Regions from separate parts of the Dickeya parazeae Ech586 genome, predicted to be linked through region 1. Evidence: predicted binding sites of a transcription regulator. Region 1 holds the regulator's gene; each other region holds the start of a gene.
What was found. Region 1 encodes CRP, which controls carbon source genes, mostly activating them, when cyclic AMP is high. Its sites were predicted from a motif close to ATGTGANNNNNNTCACAT; they were not measured.
Positions count from the first base shown of each region.

Region 2: a site for CRP is predicted at 4,158-4,175, ahead of DD586_RS13820 (YfcZ/YiiS family protein). Genes of this name have one in related genera too.
Region 3: a site for CRP is predicted at 3,383-3,400, ahead of bhsA (multiple stress resistance protein BhsA). Genes of this name have one in related genera too.

Region 1 covers NC_013592.1:4,292,100-4,298,436, reverse strand. Annotated here, with positions in the region: gene DD586_RS22320 (helicase RepA family protein) at 1-16, shown strand, start outside; gene DD586_RS18765 (helix-turn-helix domain-containing protein) at 241-507, opposite strand; gene DD586_RS18760 (helix-turn-helix transcriptional regulator) at 620-883, shown strand; gene DD586_RS18755 (aminodeoxychorismate synthase component II) at 1,056-1,631, shown strand; gene argD (bifunctional acetylornithine/succinyldiaminopimelate transaminase) at 1,765-2,988, shown strand; gene crp (cAMP-activated global transcriptional regulator CRP) at 3,073-3,705, opposite strand; gene DD586_RS18740 (OsmC family protein) at 4,035-4,442, shown strand; gene DD586_RS18735 (phosphoribulokinase) at 4,532-5,401, opposite strand; gene DD586_RS18730 (YheU family protein) at 5,576-5,812, opposite strand; gene DD586_RS18725 (hydrolase) at 5,809-6,337, opposite strand, start outside.
Region 2 covers NC_013592.1:3,156,454-3,162,790, forward strand. Annotated here, with positions in the region: gene fadJ (fatty acid oxidation complex subunit alpha FadJ) at 1-2,130, opposite strand, end outside; gene fadI (acetyl-CoA C-acyltransferase FadI) at 2,127-3,440, opposite strand; gene DD586_RS13820 (YfcZ/YiiS family protein) at 3,808-4,104, opposite strand; gene fadL (long-chain fatty acid transporter FadL) at 4,486-5,751, shown strand; gene mqo (malate dehydrogenase (quinone)) at 5,826-6,337, opposite strand, start outside.
Region 3 covers NC_013592.1:133,341-139,677, reverse strand. Annotated here, with positions in the region: gene DD586_RS00580 (dipeptidase) at 1-742, shown strand, start outside; gene DD586_RS00575 (LysR family transcriptional regulator) at 870-1,778, shown strand; gene DD586_RS00570 (YicC/YloC family endoribonuclease) at 1,908-2,771, shown strand; gene bhsA (multiple stress resistance protein BhsA) at 3,045-3,290, opposite strand; gene DD586_RS00560 (acyl-homoserine-lactone synthase) at 3,873-4,511, shown strand; gene DD586_RS00555 (helix-turn-helix transcriptional regulator) at 4,477-5,229, opposite strand; gene DD586_RS00550 (hypothetical protein) at 5,873-6,184, shown strand; gene DD586_RS00545 (type III PLP-dependent enzyme) at 6,177-6,337, shown strand, end outside.

The sequences.
Region 1 (6,337 bases):
TAACGTGGGGGAATAAACGGGGGAAATGTGGGGGAAACAGGGTATCAGGCTATGGTATCTGGCGACTTCCCCCACTTCCCGGATGCCTATATACCCTAAGTGGGGGGAGAATAATTAACTTACTGTATATCAATGATTTATTGTTTTTCTGCCGTCATCCGGTGGGGGAAGCGTATTACGCGGTAAGGTGGGGGAAAGGTGGGGGAGTCAGCACAGAAAACCGCTTTACCAGCATGAACGCTATTTACCCCTTTCCTGCCTGATACGGCGTTTTCTGTCAATCAATGTACCCGTTTCATCAAAATAGCGGCTGGGCCAGATTTCAGCGGGATGTTTGTCCAGCGCGGTGGCAACCAGCCATTCCCCCTTCGGCCAGGGACGTACCAGCACATTCGCCAGTGTGGAAGAACTGAGTCCCGCAGAACGGGATAGCGCGGCCAGCGTGGTGCCTTTCTTGCGCAAGCCGGCGATGATATCCGCCTGATGCCAGTCGTTCCCTTGCTTCATATAATCTTTACGCCTTATCTGGTAAGCATGGATCAATACTAAGTATTGCTTAGTATATTTTCAATGCACACCACTGAGAATCACCTCAATCACGTCACAATGCGGGATTCTCATGTTACCTCATCGTTTAAAGGCGGCCCGGCTCATGGCGGGATTATCTCAGGAGCGCTTAGGCATTCTTGCCGGGATAGACGAAGCGACAGCCAGCGCTCGCATGAATCAATATGAGCGTGGGATTCACACGCCAGATTTTGAGCTGGCGCGCCGACTGGCTGCTGTGCTGCATGTTCCTGCCTGTTATTTTTATACGGTAGAAGATGATTTGGCAGAAATGATCCTGTCGTTTTACGACACGAAGGAAAATCCATCTTCATAGATAGTGCCACGGAGCGCCCGCCCCCTCCCCAAAAAGGGGGCGGGTGCGGTGCCAGACGCTATCCTGCTATTGCAGATTTTTCGCCAAATAAGAAAAATTGCGGGTATTTTTGTGGGTATCGCAGAGTGATTTCCGTAGTTTACTTATTACATATCAGTAATTTAAATATTATATGCTGCTACTTATCGACAACTACGACTCCTTTACCTACAACCTGTACCAGTATTTTTGCGAACTGGGTTCAGAGGTGCTGGTCAGGCGTAATGATGCGCTGACGCTGGCAGACATTGAGCGGTTATCGCCGCAACGACTGGTGATTTCTCCCGGCCCCTGTACACCGGATGACGCAGGGATCTCGCTGGCGGCGATTCGCCATTTTGCCGGTCAACTGCCGATTCTGGGGGTATGCCTGGGGCATCAGGCGCTGGGACAGGTATTTGGCGCTCAGGTGGTGCGCGCCCGTCAGGTGATGCACGGCAAAACCTCGCCGGTACGGCATACCGGGCGCGGTGTGTTCGCCGGGCTGGCAAACCCGCTCACTGTCACGCGTTACCATTCGCTGGTGTTGGAAAAAAATACGCTGCCTGACTGTTTTGAGGTCACTGCATGGACTGAGTTTGACGGTGATATCGACGAGATCATGGGGATACGTCATCGCTCGTTGCCGCTGGAAGGTGTGCAGTTTCATCCAGAAAGCATCCTCAGCCAGCAAGGGCATCAGCTATTGAAAAATTTCCTTGATTTATAGTCGGATAGCGCAGGTCAGGACGGGTGTATCGGATTAGCGATTGCCTATTTTTGATTTTTTATGCATATTTATTGATTATATTTTCACTTAAAATCTTCACTCCACACTACGGGATATGACAACGGGGCAGCAAATGGCGACAGAGAAAGCAGCAGTAACACGGGATACTTACGATAAGGTAATTCTTCCGGTTTATGCACCCGCGCAGTTTGTGCCGGTAAAAGGCAAAGGGAGCCGTGTCTGGGATCAGCAGGGCAAAGAATATATCGATTTCTCCGGCGGCATCGCGGTAACGGCGCTGGGACATTGCCATCCGGCGTTGGTGGCGGCGTTGAAAGAGCAGGGTGAAACCCTGTGGCACACCAGCAACGTATTCACCAACGAACCGGCGCTGCGTCTGGCGACCAAACTGATCAACGCCACGTTTGCCGATCGTGTGTTTTTCGCCAACTCCGGTGCAGAAGCCAATGAAGCGGCGTTCAAACTGGCACGGCATTACGCCATTACCCGTCATAGCCCGTACAAAACCAAGATAATCTCGTTTTACCAGTCGTTTCATGGTCGCACCTTGTTTACCGTGTCGGTCGGTGGTCAGCCGAAATATGCCGATGGCTTCGGCCCGAAACCGGCGGATATCGTGCACGTGCCGTTCAACGACTTGGACGCGGTCAAAGCAGTAATGGATGACCACACCTGTGCCGTGGTGTTGGAGCCGATTCAGGGCGAAGGCGGTATTACGCCAGCGACACCGGCGTTCCTCAAGGGGGTGCGTGAGCTGTGCGATCAGTATCAGGCGCTGCTGGTGTTTGATGAAGTACAGTGTGGTATGGGCCGCAGCGGTAAGCTGTTCTCTTATATGCACTACGGCATCACGCCGGATATTCTGACCACCGCGAAAGCGCTGGGCGGCGGTTTCCCGATCAGCGCCATGCTGACCACGGAAGAGATTGCGTCGGTGATGGCGGTTGGGACACACGGCACCACCTATGGCGGCAACCCGCTGGCTTGCGCGGTGGCGGAAGCGGCGCTGGATGTGATCAATACACCGGAAGTGCTGTCCGGCGTGGTCGATCGCCATGCGCGTTTTGTGTCTGCGCTTGAGCGCATCAACGCCCAGTACGGTATTTTTGATGAAATCCGTGGCATGGGCCTGCTGCTGGGCGCACAGCTAAAACCGGCCTGGCATGGCCGCGCCCGTGATTTTCTGGCGGCATCGGCAGATCTGGGGTTGATGATTTTGGTGGCAGGGCCGGATGTGATCCGTTTTGTGCCGTCGCTGGTGATCACCCCGGAAGAGATCGACCAGGGGATGGCACTGTTTGAAAAAGCCGTGGCGCAGGTAGTGAAGGGCGCGTAATCGCGGTTGCCGCCTTTAGCTGAAGTGAAAAGAGCGTGCCATGTGGCACGCTCTTTTCACGTCTACAAGCTAGCTGATGATAAATCAGCGAGTACCATATACCACGATGGTTTTACCGTGGGCGGAGATCAGGTTCTGGTCTTCCAGCATTTTCAGAATGCGGCCGACAGTTTCGCGGGAACAGCCGACGATCTGGCCGATTTCCTGACGGGTGATCTTGATCTGCATACCATCCGGGTGGGTCATGGCGTCCGGCTGTTTGGCCAGATTAAGCAGGGTTTGCGCGATGCGGCCCGTCACGTCGAGGAACGCCAGGTTGCCGACTTTTTGCGAGGTCACCTGCAGACGACGTGCCATCTGTGAGGACAAGCGCATCAGAATGTCCGGGTTGACCTGGATGAGCTGGCGGAATTTTTTATAGGAGATTTCAGCAACTTCACAGGCTGTTTTCGCCCGGACCCACGCACTGCGTTCCTGCCCGTCTTCAAACAAGCCAAGTTCGCCAATAAAATCGCCCTGATTCAGATAAGACAGAATCATTTCCTTGCCTTCTTCATCCTTGATCAGCACGGCAACCGAGCCTTTCACGATGTAGTAAAGCGTCTCTGCTTTTTCACCCTGGTGGATTAGGGTGCTCTTCGATGGGTACTTGTGAATGTGGCAATGAGAAAGGAACCATTCGAGAGTCGGGTCTGTTTGCGGTTTGCCGAGAACCATTCGCTGTTATCCTCTGTTGTTAATTCACTGCGCAAATCACAGGGCTCAGAGTTCCCTGTACGGCGTGATAACATAGTTATAATTCAATTCCGTCCTGGCGGAATGACGTCAGGGAATATACTGAGGCTGTCTATCAGATGACGCCAGTAAGCCGGTGGTGGGTCAGGCATCGGCTCAACAACACATGCCGGTTTACGCTTTTGTTTGTAACACAGGTTGAGTGTAGTGTCTTGTGTTGTCTCGCTTCAGCATGATTAAGCTCTGATTATCAGGCTTTTTTGTACATAAGCGATGTAAAATTTCAAAAATAATTGATTGAGGACAAAATTATGCAGGCGCGGGTGAAATGGGTTGAAGGGTTAACGTTTCTTGGTGAATCCGCTTCCGGACATCAACTGCTGATGGATGGCAACGCAGGCGATAAAGCGCCCAGCCCGATGGAAATGGTACTGATGGCCGCAGGCGGATGCAGCGCCATCGATGTGGTGTCTATCCTGCAAAAAGGCCGTCATGACGTGGTGGATTGTGAAGTCCGCCTGACGTCTGAACGCCGTGAGGAGGCACCGCGCCTGTTCACCGCCATCAACCTGCATTTTATCGTCACCGGCAAGGGCTTGGGCGATAAAGCCGTGGAGCGCGCGGTGTCGCTGTCAGCCGAAAAATACTGCTCTGTGGCGTTGATGCTGGGAAAAGCCGTGAACATCACCCACAGCCATGAAGTGATCGCGCTGGATTAAACACCTCTGCTCGCGGTGGTGTGCTGTCCTGGCCACCGCGTCGTTAAGCGCCGGTTTATCGGCGCTTATCATCGCTCTTATCGCCGGTGTCAGTCGATTTTATTGCCTTCCATCAACCGCTGCACCAGCGGCATCATGATCAACTCCATCGCCAGCCCCATTTTGCCACCCGGTACCACCAGCGTATTGATGTGGGAAATGAACGAGCCCTGCAACATGGCCAGCAGGTAGGGGTAATCAATGCGGTCCAGACCCTGAAAGTGGATCACCACGAAACTTTCGTCCATCGAGGGAATGGCTTTGGCGGCGAACGGGTTAGAGGTATCAACCGTCGGCACCCGCTGGAAGTTGATGTGGGTGCGGGAAAACTGCGGGGTAATATGGGTGATGTAGTCTTCCATCGAGCGCACGACGGAATCCATCACCGCCTCGCGGGAGTGACCGCGTTCGTTAACGTCGCGTACCAGCTTCTGAATCCATTCCAGGTTGACTATCGGCACCACACCGACCAGCAGGTCGACATGCCGGGCAACATCATGCTGCGCGGTGACCACGCCGCCGTGTAATCCCTCGTAGAACAGCAGGTCGGTCGGCTCTGGCATCGGCTCCCAGGGCGTGAAAGTCCCCGGCACCTGATTGTAGGGGATGGCTTCATCATAGGTGTGCAGGTATTTGCGGGTCTGTCCGGTGCCGCTACGACCGTATTCGATAAAGGTGTTTTCCAGTTGGCAGAAGTCGTTGGCTTCCGGCCCGAAATAGCTGATGTGACGCCCCAGATCCCGTGCCTTGCGGATCGCCATATCCATTTCCGGTCGGGTATAGCGGTGATAACTGTCGCCATCCACCAGCGCGGCGCGCAGATTCAGTTGCTGGAATATCTTGCGAAACGCCAGGCTGGTGGTCGTGGTCCCCGCGCCGCTGGAGCCGGTGACCGCGATAATCGGGTGCTGGTGCGACATGGTGTGTAACCTCCGATGTGTAGGGCAATCTTCGGTGAAGTCATCATTCGATGAGTAAGGGCTATGCCGTGCAGAGCCATCAGGCCATGTTATATCTGATCCATGTTAGATCTGATCATTGTTAGCATGTTTATCGCACACTGACACGGCAATTTACGTTTTTAAGCGATTGATTCAGGGCTGATACCGTTCATTATTGCTGAGCTGGCGGCGGGGCATGATATTGACGGTTTCATGCAATTCCGACCACACCAGGACGACCTCGCCGTGCGCCAGTTGCTGACGTATATCTGCCACTTTCTCTTCCAGTGTGCGCTCCTGCTCGCCGTAGTCGGTGCCTTCACGCAGGACGAACGATTCAATCAGATTTTGCAGTGTTTCCGGTGCCAGTTCTTGCCAGGGAATGATCATGCGTGCTGCTCCAGATAAGGGGTAAACCACTCGGGAATACGGTGCTCCAGCCACAATTCAGGCTGTCGCCAGGATCCGCCAACAAAACCGACATGACCGCCATGTTCCGTCAACTGGTAGTCGATATTGGTCGGGAGTTGCGAGACATCAGCGATGACTTCCGGCGTCATAAACGGGTCGTCTTTGGCGTGGATGACCAGTAATGGCTGGCGGATACGCGGCAGTAAAGGCAGGGCGCTGCTGCGTCGGTAATAATCGGTTGCGTCGGTGAAACCGTGCAGCGGTGATGTGACCAGCTCGTCAAACTCTCGCAGGCGATGCACCCGACGTAACCGACTGGCGGACACCGGCAGGCAATCGGGGTACATCGCCAACTTGTGCAAGGCGTTGCGACGCAGTGAATTCAGCAGATAGAACTGGTAGAGGCGTGAAAAACCCTGTTCCAGACGAGTGCTACACGGCTCGAGCATCAATGGCGCGGATACCACCGCCGCGGCATCCAACGGGCAGGACGCACCTTGTTGC
Region 2 (6,337 bases), 1.1 Mb from region 1:
AGGGGCAAACCGATCGCCGTACTGCTTTTGCAATGACCGCAGCGTACCGACCACCGTCGTGATACCCAATTGATTCATATAATGAAACGGCCCGCCCAGAAACGGTGGAAACCCAATCCCCATTACTGCGCCGATGTCCCCCTCCCCTGGGCGACGAATCACCCCTTCATCCAGACAACGTACCGCTTCATTGAGCATCATCATGACGCAGCGCTGCGCCATCAACGCCGGGTCCAGATGCGCGGTTGGCGTGACATCCAGCAAGCGATAGATACGGCTATCAGAGACTTTATGCTGTCGACGCCATCGGTTGCACAACCGCTCATATCGAGACAGATCGTAGCGATAAAAACCCCGCCCGTTCTTACGCCCTTTGCGGTTATCCCTGGCTATCGCCTCCAGTGCCGGAGGCGCGCAGAATCGATCTCCCAGTTCGGCGACCAGCACGGGTACAATTTTCATCGCCACATCAATCCCCACTTCATCCAGCAAGGTAAACGGGCCGACAGGAAAACCAAAACGTACCAGCGCCCGGTCAATCGACTCTACCGGTTCCCCTTCCAGCAGGCAGCGGGCCGCTTCATTCAGGTAAGGTGCCAGAATGCGATTGACGTAAAACCCGGCTTTATCCGCCACAACAATCGCCGTTCTGCCCTGCTTTCTCGCCAACGCCACCGTAGTGGCTAACGTCACCTCATCGGTTCCGGCATGGGGAATGACCTCAACCAGCGGCATCTTATCCACTGGGCTAAAGTAGTGCAGGCCGATCACCTGCGCTGGACGGCTGGCACCCGCGGCAATCTGATGAATGGGTAACGATGACGTATTGGTGGCAAACACGGTATGGGGTGGCGTGACTGCCTCGATTTCCCGAACCATCTGCTGTTTGAGCGCGATATCCTCAAATACCGCTTCCACCACCACATCAACATGCTCAAACCCCCGATAATCGGTGCCACCGGAGAGCAGGCTCATCTGTCGCCGCTGTTCTGCTGGTGTCATACGCCGACGGGCCACCTGCTTGTTTAGCCGTTGCCAACTACTGTGTAACGCCTGGGTGATCCCCTGCTCTTGAATATCCTTAATCCTTACCGGCAACTGACCATTCAGCGCCGTCACACTGGCGATACCGCCCCCCATTAGCCCGCCGCCCAGCACGCCGACACGGCGTAATGGGCCGGGTGCTACCGGCGCACCAAAATCTTTTTTCAATGCTGTGGTGGTAAAAAACAACCGCCGCAATGCCACGGATTCCGGTGACATCACCAATTGCCCGAAAGCGCGGGCCTCCGCCTGATAACCGGCCTGACGCCCCTGTTCCAGACCACAGCGCACTACCTCAATGATGCGCGTCGCCGCCGGATAGTTGCCCTGGGTTTTTGCCAGCGTCTGTCGCCGCACCCGCTCGAACAGCCAACGGCGAACATACGGCAGCATCAGTAACCGGTGTCGCCAGCCGGGTGAGGTCACCTGCCGTTTACCTCGACGAATAAAACCTAGCGCCGCCTCCAGCAAGACGGCTGGCGCCACCACTTCATCAACCAGCCCGATACGCCGTGCCTGCGCAGCCCGCAGTTGTCGCCCGGTAAGTATTAACTCCAATGCACGATCTACGCCTATCAGTCGTGGAAGGCGTTGAGTACCGCCAGCCCCCGGTAATAGCCCCAGTTGCACCTCCGGTAATCCGAGGCGGGTGCTGTCATCGGCGGTACAGAGCCGATAGTCGCAAGCCAGCGCCAGTTCCAGACCACCACCCAGACAGGTACCGTGAATAGCCGCCACCACCGGGAACGGCAGATGAGCGATCGCCTCCAGCGTGTGCTGGCCGGTTTCGGCTAGCTTCTGCGCGCTGGCTACATCGGCACAGGCATCCAACATGCCGATATCCGCGCCCGCAATAAACGACGCGGGTTTTCCTGACAGGATAATGAGCCCCTGCAAGCCGTTGTACTGCCGGGCTTGTGACAGCACGGCTTGCATCTGCTCAGCAAACTCCGCTTTCAGGGTATTCACTTTTTCACCGGGGACATCCACGGTAATAACCCCGATGTGGTCAGGGCGAAATGTCAGTTGGAAAGCGGCGTGGGTGCCGCGCTCATCCGTTTGATCCATCCCTAACTGCTCCGTCATTGCGCCACCTCCACCACCATCGCAGCTCCCAGACCACCCGCCGCACAGGCGGTCACCAAGCCTAACCCACCGCCCCGTCGACGCAATTCATGCAACGTTTGGGTGATCATTCGTGCGCCGGTTGCCGCAAACGGATGCCCATAAGCAATCGAACCACCGCGGACATTAAAACGCGCCTCATCCACTTCCCCTAACGGTGTGCTACGACCAAGTTTGTCGCGGGCGAATGCCGCACTGGCGAACAGGTGAAGATTGGCCAGCGTTTGAGCGGCAAAGGCTTCATGCATGTCAATCAGCGTCAGGTCATCAAGCCGGATGCCTGCCCTGTCAAGAGCCAGTGGCGTGGCGTACGCAGGCCCGGCCAACATGTCTTGCTGTACCGGAATCGCGCTAAAGGCATAACTGCGCAGGTAACCGAGCGGGGTCAAGCGCAGTTCGCTGGCCCGGGATTCGCTCATCAGCAACACCGCCGCGGCGCCATCGGTCAACGGCGAACTGTTAGCCGCGGTCACACTACCGTAGCGACGGTCAAAGGCGGGGTTAAGGCGGGAATACTGTTCTGGCGCGCTGTCACGCCGAATGGCGTTGTCTTCGCTGATGGCCTGCTTATACGGCGGCACCCAGGCCGTCATCACTTCATCACGTAACACACCGTCAGCCCAGGCCTGTGCCGCCCGTTGATGGGAACGGTGAGCGAACGCGTCCTGCACGTCGCGACTGATACGGTAGTCTTTCGCCATCTGTTCAGCGGTATCCCCCATTCGCAAGCCGGTGGAATACTCCGCGACGGCCGGTGCTACCGGCAGTAAATCCCGGGGGCGCAATCGGGCCAGCAACGCCAGCCGCTGGCTGAGTGTTTTGGCACGCGACAGAGACACCAGGGTGTGCGCCAGCGCTTTGCTAACGCCAATCGGCAGCACCGATGCTGAGTCCGCGCCACCAGCAATACCGATGCCGATAGTGCCAGCCAGAATACTTTCCGCCACGTTAGCCACCGCCTGAAAACTGGTCGCGCAGGCGCGGGAAACACTGTAAGCATCAGTATGCACACTCATGCCGCTGCCCAGCACAATTTCACGCGCAATATTGGGGGCTTCAGGCATCTGAATCACCTGTCCGAAGACCAGTTGATCCACCTGTTCTGGTTCAACACCGCTACGCAGCAGTAACTCATTAACCACCAGCTTCCCCAACTCCAGCGCCGGAACGCCATGGTATACCGTCGCCTGCCGGGCAAACGGGGTTCTCAATCCACTGACAATCGCAATCCGATCGCCGCGCCGGGTGAGCAACGGCGTGACTTCGCGCATAACCATGAGGTTCATCCCTTTTCAGAGGTCGAGGAGGTTTGAAATCATTGTTAACCTGAAGATTACATTATGCAAACAAGCCGATACCAAACAGCGAACCCCGCCACGCTTCCCGGTACGCCGATACAGTAGATATAGCGATACGACAGGGCATAACCAGACGAAAAACGACACGGCACAAGACAGCAAAAACGCAGAAATGAAAATGGCAGGAATGACAGAAATAATGACGAGATGATAGCGAAGAAATACCGCCTCGCTCCGTGTCAGACACAAAACGAGGCAGAGTGCGCGGGAATCCCGACCCGTTCTGGGCCGCTGTTAGCGCAGGTTAGATCCCGCGCAGGGCTGTTGGCACAGCGGAGAATTAACGCAGACCCAGTTGGAAAATCAGCGTTTCCGCCTGGCAACTGAAGGTGAAATCCATATCCAGTTTGACCCCTGTGTCCACCTCAGACAGGCGGGCATCAATCACGCAAGGTTCAGATTCAACTGAACGGGCTTTTTCCGTTAATTGTGTCTGCATCTGCTCTGCATCGCTACGGCTGGTAAAAATGTGGCTGTAAGACGCCGTGCAGTCGGTGTTATCCATTACGGTTCCCACATCCACACAGCAACAGGCGGCGGTTTCTTCTGCGCTACATTTGTTAATCGCGTTTGTCATGGCAAAACTCCTCTGCGGTGACAGGCGCTTCCTCAAGCGGAAGCGGGCCATCAATGTAATCTGGCTCTCATTTTACTCACACGGACGGCCTATCACTAGCACTTACCAACTAAAGGGGCATTGCGTGACACAGATCACGCATTAGCGTTATTTTTCAATGAAATAAGCTAAAAATCCTAAACACAACCATAACATTTGTTAACCAGATCCAAATTCTTGAATCATTTTTGCAACATACATGGAACTTTAAGAAAACATTTCATAGTGTTAATTCTATATTTTTCGTAACTGGTCTGATTTGTCAGCCCAGTAAGCCCCCCTACAATGCGCGTCCCTTGTTACACGCTAACAAAAATAGCCAATATCAGTGAGGTTTCGGTCATGAGCCAGAAAGTCCTGTTAAAGAAAACATCACTTGCTGTGGCGCTGGCGCTCATGGCATCCAATGCAACCGCAGCGGGTTTCCAGTTGAATGAATTCTCTTCATCGGGTCTCGGGCGTGCTTTCTCCGGTGAAAGTGCCATTGCAGATAACGCCAGCTCCGGCAGCCGCAACCCAGCCACGATGACGATGTTTGATCGCCCGTCGTTTTCTGGCGGTGTCACCTATATTGACCCAGACATCAACCTGCACGGCACCAGCAGCAGCGGCCGTGACGCCAGCGCCGATAACATCGCGCCCAACGCCTGGGTACCTAACCTGCATTTCATCATGCCGCTGAACGATCAGTGGGCGGTAGGTGCTTTTGCCACCACCAACTTCGGTCTGGCGACCGAATTCAGTGATAATTACAGTGCTGGTTCCATTGCGGGCAAAACCGACCTGAAAACGACCAACCTGAACCTGAGCGCCGCCTATCGCCTCAACCAGCATTTCAGCTTTGGTCTGGGTGTTAACGCCGTATACGCCGATGCCAAAATTGTGCGTAATGCCGGTGAAATCGGCCCGGCGCTGCGCGTGAACCCAACCGCTGAGATAACACATCTGGACGGTAAAGAATGGGGTTATGGCTGGAACGCCGGTCTCTTGTACGAGCTGGATAAAAATAACCGTTTTGGCCTGAGCTACCGTTCCAAAGTTGATATCGACTTTAACGGTTCGTTCCGAAGTGACCTGGCAGCGCCACGCGGCACCAGCGGTACCACCATCCCCGGTAAGCTGACGCTCAACCTGCCGGAAATGTGGGAATTCTCCGCGTACCACCGTGTGGCACCGCAATGGGCCGTTCACTACAGCTTGGCCTACACCAGCTGGAGCGCATTCCAGGAACTGCGCGCTACCGGCAGCAACGGCCAGCAGTTGTTCCAAAAAGACGAGAGCTTCCACGACGCCTACCGTATCGCGTTGGGAACAACCTACTACTACGACAACAACTGGACTTTCCGTGCAGGTATCGCGTTTGACGATAGCCCGGTTCCGGCTGACAAACGCACTATCTCCATTCCGGATCAGGATCGTCTGTGGCTGAGCGCCGGTACCACTTACGCCTTCAATAAAGACGCGTCGGTCGATGTGGGTGTGTCTTACATGCATGGCCAGAAAGTGACTATCCACGAGCCGGGCATTTCCCAGAGCGTGCCTTCCTACACCTTTACCTCTAAAGGGCAGGCGTGGTTGTACGGTGTGAACTTTAACTACAGCTTCTGACACCGTCTGTGTGCGTAAAAAAGGCCGCGATTGCGGCCTTTTGCTTTCCTGCATAGCGATGACTGATGCGGTGATTACTCCGGTTTCACTTCCATGTAATCCAGCTTCAGCGTACTGCTGGTGTAACGGCGAATCGTATTCGTCAGCTCGATGTTGCCTTCCAGTTTCTGGCCGTAAGACGGGATGATTTCTTTTAGCTTCGTCTGCCATTGTGGCGTGGCGACTTTATCTTTAAACACCGTTTGCAACAGGCTCAGCATGATAGGCGCGGCGGTGGATGCACCCGGCGAAGCCCCCAGCAGTGCGGCAATGGTTCCGTCTTTGTCGCTGACAATCTCGGTACCCAGTTTGAGTACGCCGCCTTGCTCTTTGTCTTTTTTGATGACCTGAACACGCTGCCCCGCTACCGCCAGGCGCCAGTCAGACGGTTTGGCCTGCGGAAAATACTCTTTCAGCGCGGCAAAACGGTCATCATCATTCATCATCAGCTGCCCGATCAGGTATTTCACCAGGTCGAAATTATCGATCCCCACATCCATCATCGGTATCACATTGGAGGTGTTCATTGACGAGATAAGATCCCACA
Region 3 (6,337 bases), 660 kb from region 1:
CGGGCAACTGCGAGTCTGCCGCAGCGTGGCGGATATCCGCCGCTGCATGGCAGAAGGCGTGGTGGCCGCCGTGATGCACATTGAAGGTGCCGAGATGCTGGATGCCGACCTGGATCTGCTGGATATTCTTTATGCCGCCGGGCTGCGCAGCTTGGGGCCATTGTGGAGCCGACCGAATATCTTCGGTCAGGGAGTGCCCTTTCGCTTTCCTTCCTCCCCGAATACCGGTGACGGCCTGACCGACGCCGGGCTGCGACTGGTACGCGCCTGCAACGCCAAACGCATTCTGGTGGACCTCTCCCACATGGATGAAAAAGGCTTCTGGCAAACGGCGGCGGTTTCCGATGCACCATTGGTAGCCAGCCACTCCAATGCCCACGCCTTGTGCGCCCAGTCGCGCAACCTGACGGACAGCCAACTGGCGGCGATTCGCGAACGCGACGGGTTTGTCGGCGTCAATTTTGGTACCTCCTTCCTGCGTGCCGACGGCCGTAAAGACCCGGCAGCTACGGTGCAGGAGATCGTCCGTCATGTGGAGTATCTGCTGGAAAAACTGGGAGAAAATGGCGTCGGCTTCGGTTCTGATCTGGATGGCACCACCATCCCCGGAGACATGAAGGATGTGGCCGGTTTCCCCATTTTGGTGCAAGCACTGGCCGGGCGGGGCTACTCACGCACTCTTCTGGAGAAAATCTGTTACGGCAACTGGTTGCGCGTGCTGGAAGCCACCTGGGGCGAATAGCCAGCGGGCGCGGCTTACAGCGGTTGCACCGCGTTTTTCAATTATCTGGCGTGAATTTTGCTTGTTTATACGTTGGATCGTGCTCCATCGGGCCGGTCGGGAACACACCATACACAGGACTCAGGTTATGCGTTTACGCCACATCGAAGTCTTTCAGGCGATCGTTCAGGCCGGCACCATCAGCGGTGCAGCACGGCTACTCAACGTTTCCCAACCCAACGTCAGCCGGGTGCTGAATCACGCCGAACAGCAATTAGGATTCGCGCTGTTCGAACGGCGTTCGCAAGGCTTAGTGCCCACGGTGGAAGGGCAACGGCTGATGCCGGAGATAGAACAGCTCTACAGCCAGTTGCAGGCGATTTCCCGCCTGACCGAGAACATTCGCAAAGGCCAGTGCGAAACCATGCGGCTCGGTGCGGCTCACGCCTTCGGCCAGATGATTGTCGCCCCGGCGATGGTCGAGTTCCAGCAGCAGGTGCCGCTCATGAACATCGAGCTGGTCACCGAGCACTTCAGCACCCTGTGCCAGAACATTCAGCAGCACCAGCTCGACCTGGCGCTGGTGTTCGGCCAGCAGGTGCCGCCAGATTTACTGGCCGAACCGCTGTGCCAGTCACGTATGGTGGCGATCCTGCCGAAAGACAGCCCGCAACAAGGGCCGGTATCGCTGGAATGGCTGTGCCATAACAACCTGTTGATGATGCAACAGCAAGACCCGCTGGGCCAGGTGGTACATCGCGCACTGCATGATCGCCGCCTTAAACCCGCCGCGTCGCTGTACATCAAAACCTATTCGGTGATCGCCGACATGGTACTGGCAGGTGGCGGCACCGGTATTGTCGACCTGTTCACCGCCCGTCGTTACGCCGACCAGCTCAAAATCGTGCCCATCAGCCAGCCACTGCCGTTCGAAGTGATGCTGATAAGCCGCCGCGATATCCCGCAATCTCGCGAAATCCTGCAACTCAAACAGGTGCTGAAAAGTAAGTGCCGTGAACTCGCCAGCCAGTGCCAGCCGCTGCTGGACGCCGCCTGATTCCCTCCTTACGTTTCCGGCCACGGCACTGCCCGGCCGGAAGCCGTGATTTGTCAGCCCGTTACCGCTGTCGCTTTTAGTAAAGCGCCCGTTATAATTACCCCATCACTTCTTAACAGGTATGCACCGATGATTCGTAGCATGACCGCTTACGCCCGGCGAGAAATCAAGGGTGAATGGGGCAGCGCCGCTTGGGAGCTGCGCTCCGTAAACCAGCGTTATCTGGAAACCTACATCCGTTTACCCGAACAATTCCGAAGCCTGGAGCCGGTAATCCGCGAACGCATCCGCAACCGTCTGACCCGAGGCAAAATTGAGTGTGGCCTGCGTTTTGAACTGGACCCACGTTCACAGGGGCAACTGATCCTCAACGAGCCGCTGGCCAAACAGCTGGTCGCAGCGGCGAACTGGGTGAAAATGCAAAGTGACGAAGGCGAGGTCAACCCACTCGACGTCCTGCGCTGGCCGGGAGTGATGTCGGCACAGGAGCAGGATCTGGACGTCATCAGCACGGAGCTGATGCAGGCGCTGGAAGCCGCGCTGGACGACTTTATCCTCGCGCGCGAAAGCGAAGGCAACGCGCTCAAAGCGTTGATTGAACAGCGCCTGGTCGGCGTCAGCGCCGAAGTCGCCAAAGTCCGCGCCCACATGCCGAACATTCTGCAGTGGCAACGGGAAAAACTGCAAAGCAAGCTGGAAGAAGCGCAGGTGCAGCTCGACGGCAACCGGCTGGAACAAGAGCTGGTGCTGATGGCGCAACGCATCGACGTGGCCGAAGAACTCGACCGGCTGGAAGCCCACGTGCGGGAAACCTACAAAATCCTCAACAAGCAGGAAGCCGTCGGCCGCCGTCTGGACTTTATGATGCAGGAATTCAACCGCGAATCGAACACGCTGGGTTCCAAATCCATCAACGCCGACGTCACCGCCTCCGCCATCGAACTGAAAGTGCTGATTGAGCAGATGCGGGAACAGATTCAGAATATTGAGTAACACCTCACAACGCATCACCCACCATCAAAAAACCAATAAGCCCGCCGCATAGCGGGCTTTTTTGATGTCATAAAACCCAAATAAATATCAATGTTTTACAACAGCTTTCCGATACTTCAGGGACTCCGACCCTCTCATACCCCCCATCAGCCATAAAAAAACCGGGCAGAGCCCGGTTAATAAAAACCTAAAAAATAAACACAGAAGAGGGGAGGGGGTTATCACAGCAGGTGAGGATGGGAAGAGCGAGCCCTTCCCACCTCGTCAATCACATTATTTATACAGAACCGCGTTGCCGTGCAGCGTGTCGTCACCCTGAACGGACGTGATCTGGAATGATTTAGCGCCAGCGGCATCCGCTTTGGCAGCCAGTTTAGCCTGCAGGCTATCGAGCGTGTTGGCACTGGCGGAGATGCTGCCGACTTCCTGACCCTGCGGGTACTGGATTTCAGTTGCAGCAAAAGCGCCGACGGACAGGGTGCTCAATGCGATGGCAGTAAAGACAGTTTTCATGTTCATGATAGTTTCCTTTTTTACGTCTTCGTTGTTAAGAGTGTTCGTAAATGACAAGTCAATTATCACTATGGTAACTATACCCAACTTCACAAAAAGTGCGATCCATATCACACTCCTATGTCAGAAATATGAAACCGCAGTGTATTCAGTCGATTACTGCGCATCTGATTGGATGTTTTTTTGAGTATGTGGGGGAGACAAAGAAAATCTGCCGGGCACATGGGCTGGGAACCCAGGCACAGAATAAGCACCACCCTACCGACGAGTTCGCTACGCTATTCATCATCGTTCATAAGGCACGTGCTGGAGAGACAACACATGGCGTTGTTCAATACGCCTGCATATTATTCCAAATATTATTATTTGTGGGATGGATATTATCACGCTCCCTGCGGGAGTTATCTCACTTCTGGCATACGCCACAAAAGTGGATAGGGAAATAATATGTCAACTAATTAAAATCAGTTTCCCTTAAATGACATCAAATAATCACGCTGGAAAATCAAGCAATAAAAACGTTAAAATATCTCCCCACAAGGTGAGTTTCTGCGAAAAAAAGACATGAAGTTAAGGACAGGGGGAAATATGTTAGAAATATTTGATGTGAGTTTTAGCTTAATGTCAAATAACAAGCTGGATGAGGTGTTTACACTACGCAAAGATACATTTAAGGACCGTCTTGACTGGGCCGTCAACTGTATTAATGGAATGGAGTTCGACGAGTATGATAATGAGCACACCACCTACCTTTTAGGCGTCAAGGAGGGAAAGGTGATTTGTAGCGTCCGGTTTATAGAAATAAAATACCCCAATATGATTACCGGTACGTTTTACTCTTATTTCGATAACCTCAAGATCCCCGAAGGGAATTATATTGAATCCAGCCGTTTTTTTGTTGATCGCGATCGGGTAAGAAATTTAATTGGTACTCGTAATCCGGCATGTCTGACGTTATTCCTCGCTATGATTAATTATGCCAGAAAATACCACTACGACGGCATCCTCACTATTGTCAGCCACCCGATGTTGACCTTGTTAAAACGTTCAGGCTGGCGCATTTCCATCATTCAGCAAGGGCTCTCGGAAAAACAGGAGCGCATTTATTTGCTGCATCTGCCCACAGATGACGACAGCCGACACGCGCTGATTGAGCGAATTACCCAAATGACACAGGCCGAGTCCGAGCAGCTTAAGACCTTGCCTTTACTGGTTCCACTGGCTTGATCAGGTTCATTTCGACCCCAAGCCGGATAGCATGTTTGGCATTCAGTACACCCAGCTTTTTGACAACATTACCAATATGAAATTTAACGGTGCTGGTGGTAATACCAAGAATAAGTGCAATTTCCTGATACGTTTTTCCCATACTTGCCCAGTAGAGAATTTCATTTTCTCGTTGTGAGAAAAGATTAGGTTCCTGCGACTTGCTGTTGTTTCTGTTTTTGCTCATCTCCCGGTAAAGGGAGGTGAGCTTCTCATGGGCGGAAATCAACAGCATTTGCAGTTTTTCTTTATTATTCTGGACAATTTCTTCCAGTTCTCCGCTGCGGTTTTCTTCAAACATGAAAGACAATGTAGCCAGATTATTAGCTGGGTCATGTAACACAAAGGTATAACCGTTAACAATGTCGTATTCTTTGGAGAGATTGAATATTCTGGAAAATTTTAATTTTGAGCTGATAACCAAATCATCATCCCAGGAGAAAGGTGATATTCTATTAATCGCCGTCAAAATAACCGGGTCGATATGTTGATAATTATTATTCCGATAAATTTCAACCCATTCCGATGGATAATTAGAAATGATGACCACATCCGTCGGCTTTTTCTTATTCATGATCAAATAGGCGTATTTCAGGTCGCCATAACTCTTTAACTTTCTGTTAAGATAGTTTTGTATTGTGCTATTAATGAAGTCAACGTTAGAGAATGATATAGACATCTAACTCTCCCAAAATCGTGTACGACAGTGCAATCTGATCATGACGGCACGAAAGTATAGTATCAACCTATACCTAAGTCTAACTATCTTTCCCGATACAAAATCCTTAGAATTTTCAAAAAATAACATCAAATATGAAAATAAAAAACGCTGATCGCTATTAGCGATCGGAAAGCCAATTTGGCGCACACCAGGGAAATATTTGTTAGTCTATTAATTATACCCAGAATAATTCGATTGCCATCAGGCAGCCACCAGACGCATCGCCAACAGTAGGTGTTAAGCCGCTAACGGGAGATGATTATGGTCGCCAGTCTTGCTGGTCATCTGAAGTATGACAGGTCAATAGTGTTATTTTATTCTTAACCCTTCTCTCTCCTGTTACCGTTCGCAGGAGGGGGAAAGGTCATTTTATCCGCCACGGTTATTCCATCACTCTTATTCCACTCTCTCCCCACCGCAGGCTTCTGACATAAATCACCGGTAAACGCCGCGAAATACTGCCATCAGAATACATTATGGGCCTTTTGCCGCCTAACTGACGACATAACTCCCGATACATCAACGGGCATGCAATCTCAAACAAAACGCCCGAAGACAACGCTGGTTATACTCCCAAAAAAACAACGATAAGGGGAGTAGAATGGATTATACGGTAGTGACTCATCACGATGATGACACATTGCATACCCTTCTGCGTGATAAACTCACCGCGATCGGCATCGATAAAGGGCGTATAACCGAGATCTTTCAAGGCGCTGCCCTGTTCGGTGCCGAAGGGCTGCTGGATTCCATCAATATCGTCAGCCTGATTGCCGTACTCAGCGATCACTGCGAAACGGCCTACAACCTGACCGGCGACCTGTTTGATCTGACAGACGACCGCGTGTTCGATGCCTTCCAGAATCTGACCAGTCTGACAGCTTTCCTGCGTGAGCGGCTTCATCATGGCTGACCCTGCTCACCCCGCCACCCAGCCTGACGCGCTGTTTGCTAACGATGGTCTATTTGCCAACGGCTATGTAGAAGAGATACCGGTTGCGACGATCGCCCGGCATGTCGGCACGCCTTTTTATGTCTACAGCGCCCGCCAGCTACGTCGCCAGCT